3 regions of the Micromonospora sp. NPDC050784 genome follow, and region 2 is predicted to be linked to each of the others. Evidence: predicted binding sites of a transcription regulator. Region 2 holds the regulator's gene; each other region holds the start of a gene.
What was found. The regulator HrcA, encoded in region 2, represses chaperone genes, less so after heat shock. The targets are predictions, from matches to a motif close to GGTTNGCACNCTCNNNNNGAGNGTGCNAACC.

Region 1: the regulator HrcA is predicted to act here: its motif matches at 6,435-6,465, upstream of groES (co-chaperone GroES).
Region 3: the regulator HrcA is predicted to act here: its motif matches at 4,530-4,560, upstream of groL (chaperonin GroEL).

The regions. Positions count from the first base shown of each region.
Region 1 is NZ_JBITGG010000008.1:165,970-173,978, reverse strand. Features, by position in the region: gene ACIBD9_RS13800 (ROK family protein) at 1-1,145, opposite strand, end outside; gene ACIBD9_RS13795 (sugar ABC transporter permease) at 1,168-2,430, opposite strand; gene ACIBD9_RS13790 (ATP-binding cassette domain-containing protein) at 2,427-3,245, opposite strand; gene ACIBD9_RS13785 (sugar ABC transporter substrate-binding protein) at 3,360-4,454, opposite strand; gene ybaK (Cys-tRNA(Pro) deacylase) at 4,634-5,113, opposite strand; gene ACIBD9_RS13775 (methyltransferase domain-containing protein) at 5,143-6,339, opposite strand; gene groES (co-chaperone GroES) at 6,599-6,913, shown strand; gene groL (chaperonin GroEL) at 6,984-8,009, shown strand, end outside.
Region 2 is NZ_JBITGG010000025.1:66,839-74,847, reverse strand. Features, by position in the region: gene dnaJ (molecular chaperone DnaJ) at 1-959, opposite strand, end outside; gene hrcA (heat-inducible transcriptional repressor HrcA) at 1,035-2,057, opposite strand; gene ACIBD9_RS27810 (DUF4870 domain-containing protein) at 2,283-2,909, shown strand; gene hemW (radical SAM family heme chaperone HemW) at 2,976-4,199, opposite strand; gene ACIBD9_RS27800 (enoyl-CoA hydratase-related protein) at 4,219-5,007, shown strand; gene ACIBD9_RS27795 (SDR family NAD(P)-dependent oxidoreductase) at 5,050-5,814, opposite strand; gene ACIBD9_RS27790 (hypothetical protein) at 6,137-6,997, shown strand; gene ACIBD9_RS27785 (phytanoyl-CoA dioxygenase family protein) at 7,219-8,009, shown strand, end outside.
Region 3 is NZ_JBITGG010000001.1:234,195-242,203, forward strand. Features, by position in the region: gene ACIBD9_RS01100 (S8 family serine peptidase) at 1-1,324, shown strand, start outside; gene ACIBD9_RS01105 (GNAT family N-acetyltransferase) at 1,394-2,329, shown strand; gene ACIBD9_RS01110 (hypothetical protein) at 2,408-2,656, shown strand; gene groL (chaperonin GroEL) at 2,713-4,335, opposite strand; gene ACIBD9_RS01120 (hypothetical protein) at 4,608-5,657, opposite strand; gene ACIBD9_RS01125 (cold-shock protein) at 5,935-6,138, opposite strand; gene ACIBD9_RS01130 (GNAT family N-acetyltransferase) at 6,466-6,996, shown strand; gene paaN (phenylacetic acid degradation protein PaaN) at 7,084-8,009, opposite strand, start outside.

The sequences.
Region 1 (8,009 bases), on a different contig from region 2:
AAGGCCAGCTCGGCGGCACCGATCAGGGGCGCGTCCGCACCCAGTTTCGGTGTACGCAGCCGGACGTGCTCCAGGCAGGCGCCGAGCGCGTTGGAGTTGAGCCGGCTGCGGATCTGGGCCGCCGCCGCGAGGTAGAGGTCACGCATGGTGCCGCCGAAGATGACCATCTCGGGGTTGAAGATGTTCACCAGGTTGGCGACCCCGAAGCCGAGCCAGTCGCCGGCCTGGCGGACCGCCGTCTGGGCTCGGGCGTCCCCCCGGTCGGCGGCGTCGAAGACGGCCAGCAGCGCGTCGCGGCCACGGGCGTCGGAGCGTCCGGCAGCGCGCAGGAGACCGTGCTCGCCGATCTCGGTCTCCCAGCAGCCCCGGGAGCCGCACTCACAGGGCCTGCCGTCGCGGACCACCTTCATGTGGCCGACCTCGCCGCCGTAGCCGCCGTGCCCGGTCAGCCGGCGCCCACCGGCGATGATGCCGGCACCCACGCCGACGTCGCCGTACAGGTAGAGGACGTTGTCGCAACCTGCCGCCACACCCCGTGCGTGCTCGGCGAACGCGGCGACGTCGGCGACGTTGCCCACGGTGATCGGTACGTCGATGCCCAACTCGTCGGCGAGGGCCGCGCCGATCGGCTCGTCCACCCAACCGGTGGTGGGACCGAGGCGGACCAGGCCGTCGTCCCGGCGGACCATGCCGCAGACCGCGACGCCGGCACCGACGCAGATCGCGTCCGCCGGCACCAACTGCTGCATCTCCTTGACCGCGCCGGCCAGCAGCGGCGCGGCCTCCGCGGCCAGCAGGCCGCGCGGTCGGTCCAGGTCCCGGCGGTCCAGGACCGCGCCGCCCAGCCCGATCCGGGCCGCGCGCAGTCGGTCCACCTCCACGGAGTACGCGTACGCGTAGACCCGGGCCGACTCGGGCCGGACGACAAGTGACGGTCGTCCGGCCCGGCCGGTCTCCTTCGGTGCCCCTTCGCTGACCAGCCCCACCGCGGACAGGTCGGCGGTGAGCGCGCCGATGGTGCTGCGGTTGAGACCCAGCGTGGTGGTCAGTTCGGCACGCGTGGTCGCCCCGTGGACGTGCACGTGCCGCAGCAGGGCCCCGAGGTTCTGCCGTCGGACGTCATCCTGGCTTGGTCCTGGGCGCATGCTGGTGCTACCTCCCGCGCGGTCAGCGGGTGCCGGTGGCTGCCGCGCGGCGGCGGGAGAGCGCGTCGACGCTGGCGGCGAGCAGCAGTACGACGCCGGTGACCACGTACTTGACTCCCGCGCTGTACCCCATGAGGCCCATTCCGTTTTCGATGACCGCGACCACCGCGCCGCCGAGCACGGCGTCGAGGACGCGGCCCTTGCCACCGAAGAGGCTGGTGCCGCCGATCACCGCTGCGCCGACCGCGTAGAGCAGTACGTTACTGCCCCCCGTGTTCGGGTCGACCGAGTTGGCCCGGCTGGCCGCCACGATTCCGCCGATGGCGGCCATCGACGAGCAGATCACGAAGACGGAGATCCGGATCCGGTCGACCTCGATGCCGGCCCGGCGGGCCGCTTCCCGGTTGCCGCCCACGGCGTAGATGTGCCGGCCGTAGCTGGTGCGTTGGAGCACGAAGGTCCAGATGATCAGCAGCACCGCGATGACCGGCACCACGATCGGCACACCCTTGAGCGAGACGATGAGGACGTTGCGGCTGCGCTCCAGGTTGAGCACGTACACCGCGGTGCCGAGGATGACGGCGAGCCCGCCGATCCGCAGCGCCACCACCGCGAGCGGGTCGGTGATCAGACCACGGGCCGCCCGGTTACGGTGGCGCAGCAGTTGCACCGCCGCGTAGCCCACGACGGCGACGGCGGTCAGCGCCCAGCCCAGCGCGGGGGCGAGGTTGCGGTTGGCGATGGCGACCAGCACCTCGTCGCGGACGGAGATGTTGGTGCCCTCCTGCACGAGCAGCAACACGACGCCCTGGAAGGCGAGGAAGCCGGCGAGGGTGACCACGAAGGACGGAATGCCGATCTTCGCGACCAGCATCCCGAGCGTGGTGCCGATGACCACACCGGTGGCGACCGCGGCGAGGACGGCAACCCACCAGGGGTAGCCGAGCACGGTGACCACATTGGCCAGTACCGCCGCGCAGACGCCGCTGGCGAAGCCGGCGGAGAGGTCGATCTCGCCGAGCAGCAGCACGAAGACCAGGCCCATCGCGATGAGCGTGACCGCCGCGCCCTGGGTGAAGAGGTTCGCGAAGTTGCCGGCCGACAGGAACGACGTCGGCCGCATGATCGCGAAGACGGTGCAGAGCACGATCAGGCCGAGCACGGCCGGTAGCGCGCCGACGTCGCCACCGCGTACCCGGCTCACGTAGTTGCGGACGTGGCTCCCGACGGTCGGCGGCGGTGTGACAGCCGCGGGGCCGTCCTTCCGCACGGCGGTGGTGGTCATCGGACGCCTCCTGAGATCGAGTCGGCCGGCTGCGGGCCGTCGCCGTTGCTGCCCGGGTCGGTGGCGAGACCGAGCCCGCCCGAGCGCCCGGCGGTGATCAGCTCAACCACCTGGGCGTGGGTGATGTCGGTGGTCTTCACCTGGGCGACCATCTGGCCGAGGTACAGCGCGGCGATCCGGTCGGAGACGGCGAAGACGTCGTTCATGTTGTGCGAGATGAGCACCACTGCCAGGCCGTTGTCGGCGAGGCGGCGGACGAGTTCGAGGACCTGGGCGGTTTGTGCCACGCCCAGGGCGGCGGTCGGCTCGTCCAGGATGACGAGCTTGCTGTTCCACAGCACCGCCTTGGCGATGGCCACGGTCTGGCGCTGACCGCCGGAGAGGCTGGAGACGTGCTGGCGAAGCGAGGTGACGGTGCGGATGGAGAGCCCCGCCAGGGTCTCGGCGGCGAGCTGTTCCATTGTCGGCTCGTCCAGGACGATGCCGCTGTGCTTCTCCCGGCCGAGGAACATGTTCTGCACGATGTCCAGGTTGTCGCAGAGCGCGAGGTCCTGGTAGACGACCTCGATGCCGAGCGTGGCGGCGTCGCGGGGACTGCCGATGTGCACCTGTTCGCCGTTGAACAGGACCTCACCGGCGTCCGTGGGGTAGATGCCGCTGATGCACTTCACCAGGGTCGACTTGCCGGCGCCGTTGTCGCCGACCAGTGCGGTCACTTCGCCCGGGTGGACGCTCAGGGCGACGTCGCGGAGCACCTGGACGGGACCGAAGCTCTTGTCGATCCCGCGAAGTTCCAGCAGGGGAGTCGCGGACACGGGGGTCTCCTTCTTAAGGGAGGGGCGGGGCCCGTCCGGCGGGCGCCGCCCGGCACGGGAGGGTGCTCCCGTGCCGGGCGGCGATGGTCGTCCCGGCGGGTACTGCGGCGTCGGTCAGCTGATGCCGGCGCCGGCGCAGAGCTTGGCGTACGCGTCGGCGCAGATCTGCTCCTTGGTCACGTAGCCGTCGGCGATGACGTCCTTGACGTTGTCCTTGTAGATGGCCTTCGGGGTGAGCAGCACCGAGGGGACGTCCCGGCCACCCTCCGGGTCCTTCACCGTCTGGCCGGTGTCCTTCTTCTCGCCCTTGGCCAGTGCGATGGCCAGGTCGGACGCGGCCTTGGCCTCTTCCCGGACGGCCTTGTAGACGGTCATGCACTGGTCACCGGCGATGATGTTCTGCAGGCCCTCCACGCTGGCGTCCTGGCCGGTCACCGGCACCTTGCCGTTGAGCTTGTTCTTCTTCAGGATCGAGATGGCGGCGTTGCCGAGAGTGTCGTTGGCGGCCAGCACGCCGTCGATCTTGCCCTTGGTCGCGGTGAGCTGCTGCTCGAAGATGGTCGCGGCGGTGGGGCCGTCCCAGCCCGGCACGGCGTCGTCCGGGCCCTTGGTGTACTCCTTGGAGTCGAACTTCGGCTTGAGTACCGAGTCGTAGCCGGCCTTGAACAGGGTGGCGTTGTTGTCGGTGGGGGAGCCGTTCAGGTACGCCACGACGGGGTTCTTGGCGCCCTTGTCGGTCAGGCACTTCGCCAGACCCTCGCCCTGGAGCTTCCCGACGGTCTCGTTGTCGAAGCTGACGTAGTACTGGGCGGAGCCGCCGAGGGTGAGCCGGTCGTAGTCGATGGTGGCGACGCCCTGCGACTTGGCCTTGTCGAGTACGGCCTTACCGGTGCCGGAGTCCAGGTTGACGATCATGAGGGCGGTGACGCCGCTAGTGATCATCTGGTCGGCGATGGTCTGGAATGCGGCCTTGTCGTTCTGGGCGTTCTGGATGTCGTACTTGACGTTGGCGGCCTTGAACGCCTCCTCCAGGAAGCGACGGTCCGCCGTCTCCCAGCGGGGGGAGGACTTGCTGTCCGGAAGGATCACGCCGATCTTGGGAGTCTTTTTGGAGTCGGCCGAGCCGGTGCCGGAGTCGTCGCTGCAGGCGGTCAAGCCGCCGGTCGTGAGCAGGCCCACGGCGGCGATGGTGAGGATCCCCTTACGCATGTGCAGGGTCCTTTCGGAGGTGGGGGAGGTGTTGTTTTGTTGTGTCCGGCAACGTATTTCGCGTCACACCGGCTCCACAAGACCGCGCAGGTGCATAGTTTGTTGGGAGCGATAACAATTCAGCAACGCGACTGTTACTCCCCGGGTATCCCACGGGGGAGTCGACGTAACGACGGTCGTCAGTGGGTCTGCAACGACGCGGTGCGGGCGTCGGTCAGCGCCACCAGATCCGCCGCGGCCAGTTCGAGTTGCAGACCGCGCCGACCAGCCGAGACATAGATCGTCGGGAGATCCAGCGCGGATTCGTCCAGCACGGTGGGCAACCGTCGACGCTGCCCGAGCGGGCTGATCCCACCGCGTACGTAGCCGGTTGCCCGCTCGGCGACCGCCCGGTCGGCCAGCGCCGCCCGCTTGCCGCCGACCGCCGCCGCGAGCGCCTTGAGATCCAGCTCGCCGGTGACTGGAACGACCGCCACGGTGAGCGCGCCGTCGACCTCGGTCACCAGCGACTTGAACACGCGCTCCGGTGCCACGCCGAGCGCCACCGCCACCAACGCTCCGTAGTTCGGGGCGTCCGGCGACACCCGGTACGGATGGGTGCGATGCGCGATGCCGCGCTTGACCAACAGTGCCGTTGCCGGCGTGCCCTGTCCCGCCACAGCGACGAGGCTAGTACCTGTGTCAGGCCCTATTCGACCGGCCGGCCGATCAGCACCGTCGGTGCGCCGCCGACCCGGGTGAGCACCAGACTCGCCGACTCGTCCCCGGCCAGCCGTAGGTCCCGCCGGAGCTGCTCCGGGGTGAGCGCCGAACCCCGCTTGAGGATCTCCACGCGGCCCACCCGACGGTCGCGCAACAGCGTCCGCAGGCGCTTGAGCGAGAACGGCAGCACGTCGGTGATCTCCAGGCAGCGCGCGTACGGGGTGCGGATCGGCTGGTCGGCGTAGAGGTAGGCGATGCTCGGATCGCCCAGGGTGGCGTCCAGGTCGGTGGACAGTTCGGCCACGAGGTGCGCGCGCACCACCGCCGGGTCCGGGTCGTACAGGTAGCGGCGCGGCGGCCCGACCGGCGCCTCGGCGGCACCCGAGCCGGTGAGCTGGTGGCGGCGGGCCTCGGTGCCCCGCTGACGGTAGAGGGTGGCGCGGCGGGGCACCTCCGCCAGGTCGCCGCACCAGAGCGCGGCCTCGACCAGATCGCCGTCCACGCCGACCCACTCGGCCTCCGCGCCGGGCGGGATGAGCGCGTGGTCCAGGCCCGGCGCCACCTTCACCACGGTGCGCGGCACCCGCTCGGCCAGGCCGGTGACGAAGTCCCACGGCGGCGAGTAGGCGCGCGGGTCGAAGATCCGCCGCCCGGTGCCGGTCGTGCGGCGGGCCGGATCGCAGAAGACCCCGTCGACCCCTGACACGTCGAACCCGGTCGCGTCGCCGCACTCGACAGTGAACAGCTCGGCCAGCCCGGCCGCCTCGGCGTTGGCGGCGGCCATCGCCGCGGTCACCGGGTCGGCCTCCACCCCGTACACCCGGATGCCGGCACGGGCGGCGGCCAGCGCGTCGGCACCGAGCCCGCACCCGAGGTCGGCCAGGGTGCGCACGCCGGCCGCGTACAACCGGGCGGCCCGCCGGTCGGCGACCACCCGGCGGGTGGCCTGCTCCAGGCCGGGCCGGGTGAGGAACATCCCAGCGGCGGACGGGCCGAACTTGGCTGTCGCCCGGTGGCGCAGCTCGGCCTGGGTGAGGGCCGCGGCGGCCAACGTCGGCGGCACCCCGGCCGAGCGCAGCGCCGACGCCGCGACCAGTGGATCACCGCCGGCCAGCCCGGCCGCCGCCGTGAGCGCGGCCGACCCCTCGGGGGTACGCAGCGCCGCCAGCTGATCGAGATCCACCCGGCCATTGTCCCGGCCACCCAGGAAATCCTGACTGGCGGGGCGCGACGCGCTGGCACTCTCCTTGACGGAGTGCTAGCCACGGAATAACCTGCGATTAGCACTCTCACCCTGAGGGTGCCAGCTTCCGGGTCTCGCGACCCGGGTGCGCACGCCAGGCGGACCGGCACCCGCGACGACGGCACCGCCCGGTGGCATGAGGCAGATTGACGCTGGTCAGCCCCGCTGGCCAGCAACGAAACCAGTACCCCAGGAGGGTATGCCCGTGACTACCGCGACCAAGGTTGCGATCAAGCCGCTCGAGGACCGCATCGTGGTCCAGGCGAACGAGGCTGAGACCACCACGGCGTCGGGCATCGTGATCCCCGACACCGCCAAGGAGAAGCCGCAGGAGGGCACCGTCCTCGCTGTGGGCCCGGGGCGCGTCGACGACAACGGCAACCGGGTTCCGGTTGACGTGCAGGTCGGCGACACCGTCCTCTACTCGAAGTACGGCGGCACCGAGGTCAAGTACGCCGGCGAGGAGTACCTGGTGCTCTCCGCCCGCGACGTCCTCGCGGTCATCGAGAAGTAAGCAACCGATCAGTGCCACTGCCCCGGTCCGGCTCGCCGGGCCGGGGCAATGGCGCTTCGAAGGGACATTAATGGCGAAGATCCTGAGCTTCTCGGACGACGCCCGACACCTGCTGGAGCACGGTGTCAACGCCCTCGCGGACGCGGTCAAGGTCACCCTCGGCCCGCGCGGGCGCAACGTCGTCCTGGACAAGAAATTCGGTGCGCCGACGATCACCAACGATGGTGTGACCATCGCCAAGGAGATCGAGCTCACCAACCCGTACGAGAACCTTGGCGCGCAGCTGGTCAAGGAGGTGGCGACCAAGACCAACGACGTCGCCGGCGACGGGACCACCACCGCGACCGTGCTGGCCCAGGCGATGGTTCGCGAGGGTCTGCGCAACGTGACCGCCGGGACCAACCCGGCCGGCCTCAAGCGGGGCATCGACGCGGCGGCCACCAAGGTCTCCGAGGCGCTGCTCGGCCGTGCCGCCGAGGTCACCAGCAAGGAGTCGATCGCGAACGTGGCGACGATCTCCGCGCAGGACTCCACGATCGGCGATCTGATCGCCGAGGCGATGGAGCGCGTCGGCCGCGACGGTGTCATCACCGTCGAGGAAGGCTCGATGCTCACCACCGAACTGGACGTGACCGAGGGTCTCCAGTTCGACAAGGGCTTCATCTCGCCGAACTTCGTCACCGACCTGGAGGGTCAGGAGTCCGTCCTTGAGGACGCGTACATCCTGGTCACCACCCAGAAGATCTCGGCGATCGAGGAGCTGCTGCCGCTGCTGGAGAAGGTCCTGCAGAACAGCAAGCCCCTGCTGATCATCGCCGAGGACGTGGACGGCCAGGCGCTCTCCACCCTGGTGGTCAACTCGCTGCGCAAGACCCTCAAGGTCTGCGCGGTCAAGGCCCCGGGCTTCGGTGACCGGCGCAAGGCGATGCTCCAGGACATCGCGATCTCCACGGGCGCCGAGCTGGTCGCCCCGGAGCTGGGCTACAAGCTCGACCAGGTCGGCCTGGAGGTGCTCGGCACCGCCCGGCGCGTCGTGGTCGACAAGGAGAACACCACGATCGTCGACGGCGGTGGCCAGAAGGCCGACGTCGCCGAC
Region 2 (8,009 bases):
TGCGGCACGCCCCGGGCGCGCAGTCGCAGCGTGCTGGCCGGCTGGGTGCCGGCCTTGACGTCGACGGTCTCCTCGCTGTCCAGCGTCTTGATGGTCAGCCGGGTGCCCAGCGCCGCCGCCGTCATCGGCACGGTGACCCGGCAGTGCAGGTCGTCGCCCTTGCGGGAGTACACGTCGTGCGGGCGCTCGTGGATCTCCACGTAGAGGTCACCGGCGGTGCCGCCACCGGGGCCCACCTCGCCCTGCTGGGCCAGTCGGATCCGCATGCCGTCCTCGACGCCGGCCGGGATCTTGACGGTCAGCGAGCGGCGGGTCCGCACCCGGCCGTCGCCGGCGCAGGTGGGGCAGGGGTGCGGGATGGTCGTGCCGTAGCCCTGGCACACGGTGCACGGCCGGGCGGAGACCACCTGACCGAGGAAGGTGCGCTGCACCGACTGCACCTCGCCCCGACCGCCGCACGCCTCGCAGGTCGCCAGGTGCGTGCCGGCGGCCGTACCGGCGCCGGAGCAGGTGGTGCAGAGCACGGCGGTGTCGACGGTGATCGGGGCCTCGACGCCGAACGCCGTCTCGTGCAGGTCAAGTTCGAGTCGCAGGATCGCGTCCGCGCCCGGGCGGGTACGCGGCCGTGGGCCACGGGCGCCACCGCCGGCGCCGCCGAAGAACGCGTCCATGATGTCCTGGAAACCGACGAACGGGCCGGCGCCTCCGGGGCCGCCCGGGCCTCCGGCGCCGCCGCCACCCGGGGCGAGCGGGTCGCCGCCCAGGTCGACGATCTGCCGCTTCCGGTCGTCCGAGAGGACCTCGTACGCGGCGTTGATGTCCTTGAACTTCTCCTGAGCCTCCGGGTCCGGATTGACGTCCGGGTGGAACTGGCGCGCCAGCTTGCGGTAGGCGCGCTTGATCTCGTCATCGGAGGCTTCCCGGCTCACACCGAGAATGCCGTAGTAGTCCCTGGCCACTGCGTTCCGTGTCCTCATGTTCGTCTCGCGTTGCGCCGGTCGGCGGCCGCAGCCGGCCGCGTCGGCCCTGACCAATCAGTTCTGGGCCAGCAACTCGCCCACGTAGCGTGCCACGGCGCGCACCGTGGCGATGTTGCCGGGGTAGTCCATCCGGGTGGGCCCCAGCACCCCCAGACCGCCCACGATGGTGGTGCCCGGGCCGTACCCGGTGCTGACCACCGAGGCGGCGCGCAGGTTGTCGAACTCGTTCTCGTCGCCGATCAGCACCCGGGTCGTGCTCGGCTCGGTCTCACCGATGAGCTTGAGCAGCACGACCTCCTCCTCCAGCGCCTCGAGGATCGGCCGCAGCGAGCCCTGGAAGTCGAGCAGGCCGCCCCGGGTGAGGTTCGCGGTGCCGGCGAGGGCGATCCGTTCCTCGTGCCGTTCGACAAGCGTCTCCAGCAGGACGGTGGCGAGCGTGGTCATGGTCGGACGCAGCCCGGTCGGCGCTTCCTCGACCAGCGCCTGCACCAGCGGCGGCGTCTCGGACAGCCGGGCGTTGGCGAGCTTCTCGTTGATCAGTCGGCGCAGGTCGGTGACGTCGTCGGCGGGCACCGGCCCGGGCAGCTCCACGAGTCGCTGCTCCACCCGCCCGGTGTCGGCGATCATGACGAGCATCAGCCGGGTGGTGGAGATCGGCACCAGCTCCAGGTGACGTACCGAGGAGCGGGCCAGGCTCGGGTACTGCACGACGGCGACCTGTCGGGTCAGTTGGGCGAGCAACCGCACCGTGCGGTGCACCACGTCGTCGAGGTCGACCGCGCCGACCAGGAAGCGCTCGATGGCCCGGCGCTCGGCCGGGCTGAGCGGCTTGACCCGGGACAACCGGTCGACGAAGAGGCGGTAGCCGCGGTCGGTGGGCACCCGGCCGGCACTGGTGTGCGGCTGCCGGATGTAGCCCTCCTCCTCCAGCACGGCCATGTCGTTGCGGACCGTGGCCGGGGAGACCCCGAGCTGGTGCCGCTCGACCAGCGCCTTGCTGCCGACCGGCTCCTGGGTGGAGACGTAGTCCTCGACGATGGCGCGGAGCACGGCGAGTTTCCGGTCGTCGAGACCCATCCTCCGCACCTCCTGTCGCACGTCGGCCGCCGGCCCTGCGGGCCGGCCAGGCCGTCCTGGCACTCGACTGTAACGAGTGCCAGTCTACGTCGGCGGGCCCGCCGACGCGATGATCAACGGCCACCCGTCGGTGCGGCCCACGCCACCCCGCCGGGCCGATCGGCCCGCACCGCCAGGCGGTGTCGCTCTGGTGCGGCGTTGCCACCGGCCCCTACCGTGACATCCATGACTGAACCTCCTCGCCCACCCGGGTCGGGCGACTCCGGCAACTACCCGCCGGAGCCCACCTCGCCGGGCCCGTTCCCGTCGGCCGAGCCACCCACCGCACCACTCTCCGGGGCGCCCGGCCCGGCCGGGTATCCCCCGGCCGGTGGCTATCCGCCGCCCACCGGTGACCAACCGCCGTCGGGCGGCTACCCTCCGGCAGGCGGCTACCCCCCGCCCGGGGGCTATCCGCCACCCGGGGGCTACCCGGCCGGTGGGGCCTACGGCGGTCCCGGCGGCGGCTACGCCAACAACGAGGACAAGACCTGGGCGCTTGTCGCGCACTTCGGCGGCGCCCTCGGCGCGCTGGTCAGCTTCGGTCCGCTGGGCTTCGTCGCCCCGCTCATCGCCTACCTGGCCCGCGGCCAGCAGTCGCCGACCGTGCGGGCGCACGCCCTCGCCGCCCTGAACTTCCAGATCCTCTGGTCGATCATCGCGTTCGTGCTGCTCTTCGTGAGCTGGTGCCTGCTCTTCCTGCCCAGCATCGCCGTCGTGGTGATCCAGATCCTGTTCGGGATCATCGCCGGCATCAAGGCCAACGAGGGCACCCCGTACCGCTATCCGATGACTGCCAACTTCATCAAGTGAACCGGGCCGGCCGCTCCCCCGGCCGGACCGGTTCGCCGCGGCCCCCGTCCGAGGGCGGCGGGCCGCTCAGGGCAGCAGATCGCGGACCACGGCGTCGGCGAGCAACCGCCCGCGCAGGGTGAGCACCGCCCGGCCGGCGGCGTACTCGTCGGCGGCCAGCAGGCCGCCGGCCAGCGCCCGCTCGGCGCCGGCCCGGCCGGTGGCGTCGAGCACCGCCAGCGGGAGGCCACTGGCCAGCCGCAGCCGGAGCATCACGTTCTCCATGTGCGCCTCGTCGACCGTGAGCACCTCCCGGGCCAGACCGGGAGACGCACCGGCGGCGAGCCGCTGAGCGTACGCCGAGGGGTGCTTGACGTTCCACCAGCGCACCCCGCCGACGTGGCTGTGCGCCCCCGGCCCCAGCCCCCACCAGTCCGCGCCGGTCCAGTAGAGCAGGTTGTGCCGGCAGCGGGCCTCCTCGGTGCGGGCCCAGTTGGAGACCTCGTACCAGGAGAGCCCGGCCGCGTCGAGCGCGGCCTCCGCGGCCAGGTAGCAGTCCGCGGCCACGTCGTCACTGGGGTACGCCAGCTCGCCGCGCCGCATCCGGGCGGCGAGCCGGGTGCCGTCCTCGACGATCAGGGCGTACGCGCTGACGTGGTCCACCCCGGCGGCGACGACCTGCTCCAGCGAGGCGGCGAAGTCCTCCGCCCGCTCCCCCGGGGTGCCGTAGATCAGGTCCAGGTTGACGTGCTCGAACCCGGCGTCGCGCGCCTCCAGGGCGGCGGCGGTGGCCCGGCCGGCGCTGTGTTTGCGGTCCAGGATCGCCAGCACCCCCGGGGAGGCGGACTGCATGCCCAGCGAGATCCGGGTGTAGCCGGCCGTCCGCAGCAGCTTCAACGATTCCGGGGTGACCGACTCGGGGTTGGCCTCGGTGGTCACCTCGGCGTCGGCGGCCAGCCCCCAGGTGCGGTCGATGCCGTCGAGGATGCGGGCCAGATCGTCGGCGGGGAGCAGGGTGGGCGTGCCGCCGCCGACGAAGACGGTGTCGACCCGAGGTGGCGGGCTGTCGCCGAGCACCCGGGCGGCGAGCGTCAGCTCGGCCAGGACGGTGTCGGCGTACCCCTCGCGGCTGGCGCCGCCGCCCAACTCGGACGCCGTGTAGGTGTTGAAGTCGCAGTAGCCGCAGCGGCTGGCGCAGAACGGCACGTGCACGTACACGCCGAAGCCGCGCGCGCCGACCGCCGTGGTGGCGGTGGCGGGCAACGATCCGTCGACGGGGACGGTCTCACCATCTGGAAGGACGCCGGGCATGGCCACTAGTGTGCCCGGCATGACCTCTCCCGACGTCCTCGTGCGGGTCGCCACGGCCCGTGGGGTGACCACCCTCACCCTGGACAGCCCGCACAACCGCAACGCGCTCTCCACCGGCCTGATGACCCAGCTGCTGGCCGGGCTGGCGGACGCGGTCGCCGACGAGGCGGTCCGAGTGATCGTGCTGGACCACACCGGCCCGGTCTTCTGCTCAGGGGCGGACCTGAAGGAGACCGCCGCGGCGTACGCCAGCGGGACGGTGCCGGCCAGCATGCTGGGCGACGTGCTCGCGGCGCTCTGGGAGTGCCCGAAGCCGGTGCTGGCCCGGGTCGGCGGGCCGGCACGGGCCGGTGGGCTGGGCCTGATCGCCGCCGCCGACCTGGCGGTCTGCGCCCACGAGGCGACGTTCGCGTTCACCGAGGTACGCATCGGGGTGATCCCGGCGGTGATCTCGGCGACCGTGCTGCCCCGGCTGCACCCCCGCGCCGCCGCCGAGCTGTACCTGACCGGGGACACCTTCGACGGCCGCCGGGCCGCCGAGATCGGCCTGGTCACGGCCTCGGTCCCGGCGGACGGGCTGGACGACGCGGTACGGGGCTACTGCGACTCGCTGGTGCGCGGCGCGCCCGGGGCGCTGGCCGGCGCGAAGGAGCTGCTGCGCCGACCGGGCACCGCCGAGTTGCGCGCCGACCTGGCCCGACTCTCCGCCGTCTCGACCGGCTACTTCCTCTCCGACGAGGGGCGCGAGGGGGTCACCGCGTTCCGGGAAAAGCGACCGGCGCGCTGGGTGCCCGCCCTCGACGACTGACGGTCGGGGCGCCACCGGGAGCGGCGGCGCCCCAACGTCGGGTCACCAGGCGGTCGCGCCACCGTCGACCGGGTAGTTCGCCCCGGTGATGTACGACGCCCGGTCGGACGCGAGGAAGACCACCAGCTCGACGACCTCCTCGGGGCGCGCGAAGCGCTTGAGCAGTGTCTTGGCGGTGATGGCGTCCCGCGCCTCCTGGTTGTCACCGAGGTCGCGTTCGCTGGCCGGGGTGAGGGTGGGCCCGGGGCTGATCGCCACCGCGCGGATCCCGTGCGGCGCGCCTTCGAGCGCGAGCTGTCGCGTCATGCCGATGATGCCGGCGTTCGCGGCGGTGTGACCGACCATCGGCGGGACGTGGCCGCCGATCATGCCGGCCATGGAGGCGGCGCTGATGATGACACCCCCGCCGCGTTGGACCAGGTGCGGCCAGGCGAACTTCGACACGAAGTACGGGATGTCGAGTTCTCCGGTGATGGTGTAGCGCCAGTCCTCCACTGAGAAGTCGGGCATCGGGCCAAAGCGGAGCGCGGCCGCGTTGTTGTAGACCACGTCGAGCCCGCCATAGGCGGCGGCAGCGTCGTCGACGAGCTTGCGTACCTGCTCGGGGTCGGTGAGGTCGACCGGCGCGATGCCGGTCATCTCGCCGCCGGCGGTGCGGACGAGCTCGACCGTCTCGTCGTTACCGGCGACCTGGAGGTCGGCCCCGACGACCTTCGCGCCCTCGCGCGCGAAGGTCAGTGCCGCCACGCGACCCAGACCACCGCCGGTGCCGGTGATCAGTACGACCTTGCCATCGAGCGTTCCCACGGAACTCCTCCTCGTTCGGCGACCAACGCGCCCGGGTATGGGTGGTAGGTCGGGTTGACATGTCAACTGGGGTAAGTCCTTGACAGGTCAATCGCTTCCCGATTTCGCATACCCGGTGACACCACAACAGCCCTGCACTGCGACGGGGTGACCGAACGACCCGGCAGGTGAGATCCCGACCGGAGCGGGAACGTCGCCAACCGGTACGCGACATCGGAGCCGACCCCGAACCGGTCGGAGCCGGCCAGGTCAGGCCCAAACCGCTCGGACTACCCGGGAAGGGCCGGCGGGGACGTACGCTTGTCAGACTGTCGATCTGGGGGTGTGGGTGCGAACTCGGGCAACCGTGGCGGGTGGAGTGGTGCTCATCCTCGTCGCCGTGATCGCTATCTGGCTCGTCGTACGGCAGGTCGGCGACAACCTCACGTTGCCGCTGATGGCACGGAAGTGCACCGTGCAGGCCGACGGACGGGTCGCGTTGGACGCCGACCAGATGGCCAACGCGGCGACCATCGCGGCGATCGGCGCGAAGCGCGGTATGCCAGAGCGGGCCGTCGTGGTCGCACTCGCCACCGCGTACCAGGAGTCCGGGCTGCGCAACCTCGCCGACGGCGACCGCGACTCGGTTGGCCTGTTCCAGCAACGACCGAGCCAGGGTTGGGGCACTCCGGCGCAGATCCGCGACCCCCGCTACGCGGCCAACCGGTTCTACGCCTCCCTCAAGAAGGTGCGCGGCTGGGAGAAGATGCGCGTCACCGATGCCGCCCAGCGGGTGCAGCGCTCGGCGTTTCCCGAGGCGTACCAGAAGTGGGCCGACGACTCCGAGGTGCTCAGCCGGGCCCTGCTCGGCGACGCCAGCGGCGCGGTCGCCTGCACGGTGGGGCGTACCCCGGCGATGCACGGCGCGGCGGCGGCCGCGCAACTGACCCGCAACCTCGTGCTCGACTGGGGGTTGGAGGGCACCGACCCGACCGACCCGACCGGGCTGGCGGTGACTCCGGGCGACCAACGCGACGGCTGGCGGTACGCGCACTGGCTGGTGTCGCACGCCCAGGACCACGGGGTGAAGCGGGTCCGCTTCGGCGACCTGGAGTGGACCGCCCGCGACGGCTCGTGGGGCCGGGTGGACGGCCGGCAGAGCCCCGCCGGCCAGGTGGTGGCCGAGGTCTTCAACGAGGGTTGACCGACCCGGATCTCTTAACCGGCAGTCACCGCACAATCCGGCAATGTGCGTCAAATCGCGCTATTGATCGCTCATATCTCACTCTGTGCGCTTCTCTCGCTGCGTGGGGTCCCACGGCGGCCCAATCCCGCACCACACCCTCCCCGACGCCGGGGCCACCGCGTTACGATCGGCGGCCTGTGCCAGAAAAGGTTTCACCTCATGGGGAGGGGTACGACGCGGTGTTCGATTACGGCGACCGGACCGGTTACGAACCGATCAGCGACACTGACCGCAAGGAGTTCCACGAGCAGGGCTTCCTCCTGCTGCGCAACGTCCTGACGGAGGAACACCGGGCGGCGCTGGAGGCGGCGGTCGACCGCGTCTACGCGGAGGAGCAGGCGAAGGGCACCACCAAGAAGGACGGCACCCTGCACCTGCTGGGCTTCCTGGAGCGGGACGAGCTCTTCGGTGAGCTGCTGACCCACCCGATCGCCTTCCCGTACATGTGGGGGCTGGCCGGCTGGAACATCTACACCCACCACAACCACCTGGACGTCACCCCGCCGGCCGCCGAGCCGGAGAAGCCGTACTGGGGTTGGCACCAGGACGGGTACCGGCAGAACTCCGACCCGGAGACGATGGACCCGAACCTGCCTCGGCCGATGTTCTCGCTGAAGGTCGCGTACGTGCTGTCGGACCTCTCCGAGACCGGCCGCGGCGCCACCAAGGTCATCCCGGGCAGCCACCTCAAGAACTCGCTGCCCCGGCCGGCGGACCTCACCGTGCAGAACCCCGACCCGGAGGGCACGGTGGAGATCACCGCCAACCCGGGCGACGCCTTCATCTTCGACCGCCGGCAGTGGCACTCGCGGTCGACGAACCTGTCGACGATCACCCGCAAGATGCTCTTCGTCGGCTACACCTACCGGTGGATCCGTCCGCTGGACGAGCTGCACCCCGACGTGAACGGCGAGTGGTACCGCAACCGCACCCCCGTGCAGCGCCAGCTGATCGGCGAGGGCACCCACAC
Region 3 (8,009 bases), on a different contig from region 2:
CGGCCCCGGTCAGCCGGGCCTGTACGGCGAGCGGCTGTTCGTGGTGCTGCGCGCGCAGGCCGACCTCAGTGATCTCCCGGCCGGCGCGCCGGGTCAGGCCGGGCGGGACGCCCGCGCGGCGGAGGTCTACCGGCGGCTGGTGACGACCGCCGAGCAGAGTCAGGATGACCTGCTGCGGGGGTTGAACCGGCTGCGCCTCGACCCGGTGTCGTACTACCTGGTCAACGCGGTCGAGGTGGACGGCGGCCCGGCGGTGCGGGCCTGGCTCGCCCGCCGACCGGAGGTGGCCCGGGTGCTGGTCAGCCAGCGCCTGCGCCCGCTGCCGGCCCCGGCCGGGCAGAGCCGGGGCAGCGCGCCCAAGCCCACCGGCCCGGAGTGGAACATCCGCCAGATCGGCGCCGACCGGGTGTGGTCCCAACTCCGGGTCACCGGCACGGGCATCGTGGTCGGCAGCTCCGACTCGGGGGTGGACGGCACCCATCCGGCGCTACGAGCCGGGTTCCGTGGTGGGGACGACTCCTGGTACGACCCGTGGGACGACACCCGGAGCCCGACCGACCAGGGCGGGCACGGCACCCACACGGTGGGCAGCGCGGTCGGGCGGGACGGCATCGGGGTGGCACCGGACGCGCAGTGGGTGGGCTGCGTCAACCTGGATCGCAACCTCGGCAGCCCCGGGCACTACCTGGACTGTCTCCAGTTCATGTTGGCGCCCTTCCCGGCCGGCGGCGACCCGTTCACCGACGGCCGCCCGGAGCGCGCCCCGCAGGTACTGACCAACTCGTGGGGCTGCCCGCCCATCGAGGGTTGTGACCAGCGCGTCCTGCGACCGGCCACCGCCGCCCTGGACGCCGCCGGGATCTTCGTGGTCGCCGCGGCCGGCAACACCGGCCCGTGGTGCGCGTCGATCGACGATCCGCCAGCCCCGTACGCGGACGTGCTGACCGTGGGCGCGGTGGACGCCCAGCGACGGGTCGCCGAGTTCTCCTCGCGCGGGCCGGTGCCGGGCGGCTCGGGTAAGCCGGACGTACTGGCACCGGGGGTGGGCGTGGTGTCGGCCATGCCGGGCGGCACGTACGCCGCGCTGGACGGCACGTCGATGGCGACCCCGCAGGTGGCCGGGGTGGTCGCGCTGATGTGGTCGGCGAACCCGGCGCTGGTCGGCGACGTGACCCGCACCCGGCAGATCCTCCGGGAAACCGCGACGGCGGCGACGCCCACCTACCGCTCCGACAGCCCCTCCGACGCCTGCGGCGCTCCGTCGAACGTCACCGGCGCCGGCCAGGTCGACGCCTACGCCGCCGTTCGCGCCGCCCAGCAGTAGGAAGGTTTCCTTCCTGAGGCGTTGAGCCGGGTGTGCGGCCCTTGAGCTGGTGATCTAGGGTCGGCGACCATGGACGCCGAGATCACCGTCACCGAGCTGACCGCCGACCTGGTCCCCAGCGTCGTACAGCTCTGCCAGCAGGCCCTCGACCTGCCCGAGGACGCCGCCGAGGCGGCCGCCATCGTGGACGTGCTCTGGCCCCGGGCCACCGCCGACCGGCCCGTGGTCGGGCTGGGCGCGTACCGGGGTGCGGACCTGATCGGGGTGCTGATCTGCTCGGTGTCGTCGACCGAGCCGGGAATCGGGCACGTGGACCTGGTCGCGGTCCTCCCGGATCAGCGGCGTCGGGGCGTCGGCCGGGCGCTGCTCCAGCGGGCCGAGCGAGTGCTCGCCGAACGTGGGGCGACCGAGGTGCTGCTGGCCGGAAACCCGCCCTACTACGCGTGGCCGGGCATCGACGTCCGCTACACGCCGGCGGTCTGCGCCGCCCTCGCGCTCGGCTACCAGCAGGACCGGACCGGCTGGAACATGACCGCGGACCTGTCGTACGACGGGTCGCCGGCACTGCGGTCCACCGAGGCGGCCGAGCGCCGGCTGGCCGACCAGGGCGTAACCGTACGCCGGGCGGAGCCGGCGGACCTGCCGGCGCTGACGGCGTTCGCCCGGTCCACCTTCGGGGGCGCGTGGGATGGCGAGCTGGCCGGGTCGGTGGGGCGCGCCGACGCCGGTTGCCACCTGGCGGAGCGAGACGGCGAGGTGCTGGGCTTCGCCGCGTACGGGTCGTCCCGGCCGAGTTGGTTCGGGCCGATGGGCACCGCACCGGCCGCGGAGGGGTCGGGCATCGGCGGGGTGCTGTTGCGGCGCTGCCTGCGCGACCAGCGGGCGGCGGGGCTGGACCGGGCACAGATCGGCTGGGTGGGACCGGTGCCGTTCTACTCGGGCAGCGCGGGTGCGCGGATCGAGCGGGTGTTCTTTTTGTACCGGCGAACCCTACCGATGGCGTAACCGGGGCAAACAGGACATAGATCCATTCGCCCGCATCGGCCATCGACGCCCCCTACCGTTTCGGTAGAGGAGGCAGCCATGACCACGGATGACAACCAGACCGAGGACGGCCCGCCGATCACCTGGAAACCGGTGGGTGAACTCCCCGGCCAACTGCCGTTCGACCGGCTGGACTACGGCGACGCGGAGCAACTGGCCGAGATGACCACCAACGGTGAGCCGTCGGTGGCCGAGGAGCCGCAGGAGATGGTGGACGCGCCGATCCAACTGCTTCCGCCGTACAACCGGGCACAGAAACGGCGCAACCAGCGCCCACTACCGACCTGACGACGAACGGGGCGGACCGCGTCAGCGGCCCGCCCCGTTCGGTGTCGGAACTGGACTCAGAAGTCCATGTCCCCGCCACCCGGGCCAGCCGGGGCAGCCGGGGTCTTCTCCGGCTTGTCCGCGACAACGGCCTCGGTGGTGAGGAAGAGCGCCGCGATGGAAGCGGCGTTCTGCAGCGCCGAGCGCGTCACCTTGGCCGGGTCGATGATGCCCGCGGCCAGCAGGTCGACGTACTCGCCGTTGGCGGCGTTCAGACCGTGACCCGCTTCGAGGTTACGGACCTTCTCCACCACGACGCCGCCCTCAAGGCCGGCGTTGACGGCGATCTGCCGCAGCGGGGCGTCCAGCGCGACCTTGACGATGTTCGCACCGGTCGCCTCGTCGCCGACCAGGTCGAGCTTGTCGAAGGCGGTCTTGCCGGCCTGCACCAGCGCGACGCCACCACCCGGGACGATGCCCTCCTCGACGGCGGCCTTCGCGTTGCGAACGGCGTCCTCGATGCGGTGCTTGCGCTCCTTGAGCTCGACCTCGGTGGCCGCGCCGACCTTGATCACCGCAACGCCGCCGGCCAGCTTGGCCAGCCGCTCCTGCAGCTTCTCCCGGTCGTAGTCTGAGTCGCTCTTGTCGATCTCGGCCCGGATCTGGTTGACCCGGCCCTGGATCTGCTCGGCGTCACCGGCACCGTCGACGATGGTGGTCTCGTCCTTGGTCACCACGACCTTGCGGGCGCGGCCCAGCATGTCGAGGCTGGCGGCGTCGAGCTTGAGGCCGACCTCCTCGCTGATGACCTGACCACCGGCGAGGATGGCGATGTCGGTCAGCATGGCCTTGCGGCGGTCACCGAAGCCCGGCGCCTTGACGGCGACCGACTTGAAGGTGCCACGGACCTTGTTGACCACCAGGGTGGCGAGGGCCTCGCCCTCCAGGTCCTCGGCGATGATCAGCAGCGGCTTGCCCGACTGCATGACCTTCTCCAGGATCGGGAGCAGGTCCTTCACCGACGAGATCTTGCTGTTGGCGATCAGGATGTACGGGTCGTCGAAGACGGCCTCCATACGCTCCGGGTCGGTCATGAAGTAGGCCGAGATGTAGCCCTTGTCGAAGCGCATACCCTCGGTGAGCTCCAGCTCCAGCCCGAAGGTGTTGCTCTCCTCGACGGTGATGACGCCTTCCTTGCCGACCTTGTCCATCGCCTCGGCGATGATCTCGCCGACGGTGCTGTCGCCAGCGGAGATGGAGGCGGTGGAGGCGATCTGCTCCTTGGTCTCGACGTCCTTGGCGAGCTTGGACAGCTCCTCCGAGACGCTCGCGACCGCAGCCTCGATGCCCCGCTTCAGGGCCATCGGGTTGGCGCCAGCGGCCACGTTGCGCAGGCCCTCGCGAACCAGGGCCTGGGCCAGGACGGTCGCCGTCGTCGTGCCGTCACCGGCAACGTCGTCGGTCTTCTTGGCGACCTCCTTGACCAGCTCAGCGCCGATCTTCTCGTACGGGTCCTCGAGCTCGATCTCCTTGGCGATGCTCACACCATCGTTGGTGATGGTGGGGGCACCCCACTTCTTCTCGAGCACGACGTTGCGGCCCTTGGGGCCGAGGGTCACCTTTACGGCGTCGGCGAGCTGGTTCATGCCCCGCTCGAGGCCGCGGCGAGCCTCTTCGTCGAAAGCGATCATCTTGGCCATACGGCGTTGTCCTCCTGGACACTCACGGGCCACCCGAGATGTGTGCCCCGGATGGGCCGCCTGGTGTGCGCACCTAGGGACGTCGCCACCTGGCGACGACGACGTCCTTCGGCCGGGCCGGATAGCCCGCGACGACCGGCCATGTGCTGCCCCGGTGTCTCCACACCGGTGCAACCTGGCCCCACCGTCCCGACCGTTGGCACTCACGGTATGCGAGTGCCAATGACTTGTTTAGCACTCTCCCCTGCCGAGTGCAAGCACGATGGGGCCGCTCAGCCGAGTTCCGCGGCCAGTCCGGGAGCGTTCACCGGCGCCTCATGGGCGCGCTGCTCGGCGTATGTCACCAACAGACCGACCAACTGGGCGAGGTGGGCCGGCAGGGCCAACACGGCGGTGATCCCGATCACCACCACCGCCCCGGCCGCGGTACCCGGCGACGCGAACGGATCCGTACCGAACGCCGAGGTGCCCACCCCCTCCAGCGAGCTGGAGACCACACTGACGACGATCACCGCCAGCGCCACCAGGGCCACCCGACCGAGCAGCAGGCCCAGCCGGTCGTGGAACATCCGGAACGAGCGACCGATCGGGTTGTGGCGTTCGAAGAGGTAGACCGGGCCGGCCATGCTCAGCGCGAACGCCAGATAGATGCCCGGCAGCACGCAGAAACAGACACCGACGCCGATGAGCAGGCTGATCAACAGGGTCCAGCCCCACAGCCCGAGCGCCCGACGAAGGCCGTAACGCAGCGCCGACTCCAGGCCGGCCGGCTGGCCGGCGGCCTGCCGGGTGATCACCCAGCTGCCCGAGGCCCACCCGACGGCCTGCACCACGCCCACCAACAGACTGCCGCCGACCAGCACGAGAAGGAGGCTCCCCAGCTCGGCGGCGAAGTTGTCCGGCAGCACGGGGCTCGGATTCGACTCGGCCTGGGCGGCCCACTTCGCCGACGGGTCCACCCCGAGGGCGATCACCGAGAGCACCGCCGCCGGCAACACCTGGGTGAGCAGCATGATCGGCACCAACTGTCGCCAGCCCCGACGCAGCGCTCCCCCGCACCGGCCGAACCAGCCGCCGATGCCTGCGCCGGGCGGGGTGACCAGGGCATCGTTCGGGTCGAACCCGTAACCCGGCGGGTACCAGCCAACCGGCGGCCCCGGGTACCACGACTGCCCGCCATAGGGGCCCGACCCGGGCGGGTAACCCCCGGTGGGCGGGAACGCCCAGCCCTGCGGCGGCGGAGCCGCACCCCAGGCGCCCTGCGCGGGATCCCAGCCGGGCGGCGGACCGGCCTGACCGGCGGGCGGACCAGCCGGAGGCATGCCCGGCCCCCAACCAGGCGGCGGGCCAGCCTCGCCGGCGGGCGGACCAGCCGGATGGGCGCCCGGCCCCCAGCCAGGCGGCGGACCGGCGCTGCCAGGGTCGCCGGCGGGTGAGGACGGGTCGGACGGGTCCGGCTCCCCCGACCCGGGGGACGGAGTGGGCGGGGGTGGCTGGTCGGTCATGAACGCTCCTCGGCATCGGCTGGAACGGTTCACGATCTTCCCGGCTACGCGCCCCTGCCGCAGCCCCGAATCACGGGCCGATCGGCCAGGAAGCTCAGCCGATGACGCGTACGTGCTCTGCCTGCGGACCCTTCTGGCCCTGGGCGACCTCGAACTCGACCCGCTGACCGTCGTCCAGCGCCTTGTAACCGTCCATCTCGATCGCGGAGAAGTGGACGAACACGTCCTGACCGCCGTCGACGGCGATGAAGCCGTAGCCCTTTTCGGCGTTGAACCACTTCACGGTGCCCTGTGCCACGGTGCACTTCCCTCACTTTGCGCGGTCTTGCCTGACCCGGCGCACGGCGCGGCCGGGCGCCCCGACCACCGACTCAGCAATCGATGACCGCCATTGAGCCAGGTGACCGAAATCGCACGTTACACGAGCAGTGACGGCCGCGCACGGCCACAAATCGGACACACTTCGGGGCTTCCCAAACGCAATGATCGGCCGGGTTCCCGATCCACCAAGATTCGCGTGCGTCATTACGAGTGGACCAAAGGGGCTGCCGCCCGCCCTCACGGTGACGGCAACCGGGCACAGCTCACGGAAACGGCGTCCATCCGCTGTGGTAGGCATGCGGACATGACCACCGACATGGGCTCGCCGGCCCCGCGGCTCGCGGAGATCCGCCGGGTCCGGCCGGAGGACGCCGCCCGGATGCGGGCGCTGCGCCTGGAGATGCTGGCCGACGCGCCGTTGGCCTTCCTGGAGACCCTGGCGGACGCGGCGGCCCGACCGCACAACGAGTTCGCCGCCCGGGTGGCGTACACCTCGGCCGGTCTCAGCAACGCCCAGTTCATCGCCGACCCGGGCGGCCGGCTGGTCGGGCACGCCGGTGGCACGACCGCCCCGAACGAACCCGGGCTGACCGTGATCTACGCCGTGTACGTCACGCCGACCTGGCGCGGCAGCGGACTGCTCGGCGAGCTGATCGACGGGGTGGCCGCCTGGTCGCGAGCCTGTGGCCGACCGGAGCTGCTGCTGGAAGTGGTGGTCGGCAATGACCGCGCCTACCGCGCCTACCAGCGCCTGGGCTTCAAGGACACCGGGGTACGGGTCCCCCACCCCACCATCCCAGCCCTCACCGAACTACAAATGCGCCGCCCAGCCTGACCCAGGTCCGGTGATCAAGAGGTTTGCGTCAGAAACGGAGTTGGCGCTGACGCAAACCTCTTGATCACCGAGAGTAGCTACCGAAACTCAGGCGTGCCGCCGAGACTGCACGATCCGGAATCGGTTGGCCACGTACGCCCCGTCCGTCAGCGCCGAGTTGGCCGCCGCGTTGGCCCCACTGCCGTGGAAGTCGGAGAACGCCGCCGACTGGTTGACGAAGACGCCGCCGGTGAGGTTGCAGGACAGGTGCACCCCGACCTCGACCGCTACCGCCTCGGTCGCGTCCAGCACCGCCTCGTCGGTCGAGTAGACCCCGGCGGTGAGCGCGCCCTTCTCGCCGACCGTCCGGCGCAGCAGTTCCAGGCTGTGCGCGGTGGAGTCGGTGGCGATGGCGAACGAGATCGGCCCGAACCATTCCCGGCCGTACGTCTCCGCGTCGTCCGCGGTCAGCTTCACGATCGTCGGGGTGCGCACCACGGCGTCGGCGTACGACGGGTGGGTTACGGCGCGCGACTCCAGCACCGGCTCGCCGACCTTGGTCACTTCGGCCAGTCGCTCCAGCACCCCGTCGTTGACGATGGCGCCGGTCAGTTCCACGCCTCGGGCCGGGTCGGCGGTGAGCTTGCCGACCGCGGCGGCGATCCCGCCGGCCACCTCGTCGAAGCTCTTGTGCCCCTGGTCGGTCTCGATGCCCCCGGCCGGGATGAGGATGTTCTGCGAGGTGGTGCACATCTGACCGCTGTAGAGGGTCAGCGTAAAGCCGAGGTTGCGGCACATGCCGGTGAAGTCGTCGGTGGAGTCGATGACGACGGTGTTGAGGCCGGCCTTCTCGGTGTAGACCGATGCCTGCCGGGCGTGCGTCTCCAGCCAGTCGCCGTACTCGGTGGAGCCGGTGAAGTCGACGATCTTGACGGAGCGGTGCAGGGCCAGGTCGCTGGCGAGCTTCTCACCGGGCGCCTCGGCCGCCAGCATGATCAGGTTCGGGTCGAACCCGGCCTCGGCGAGCACCTCCC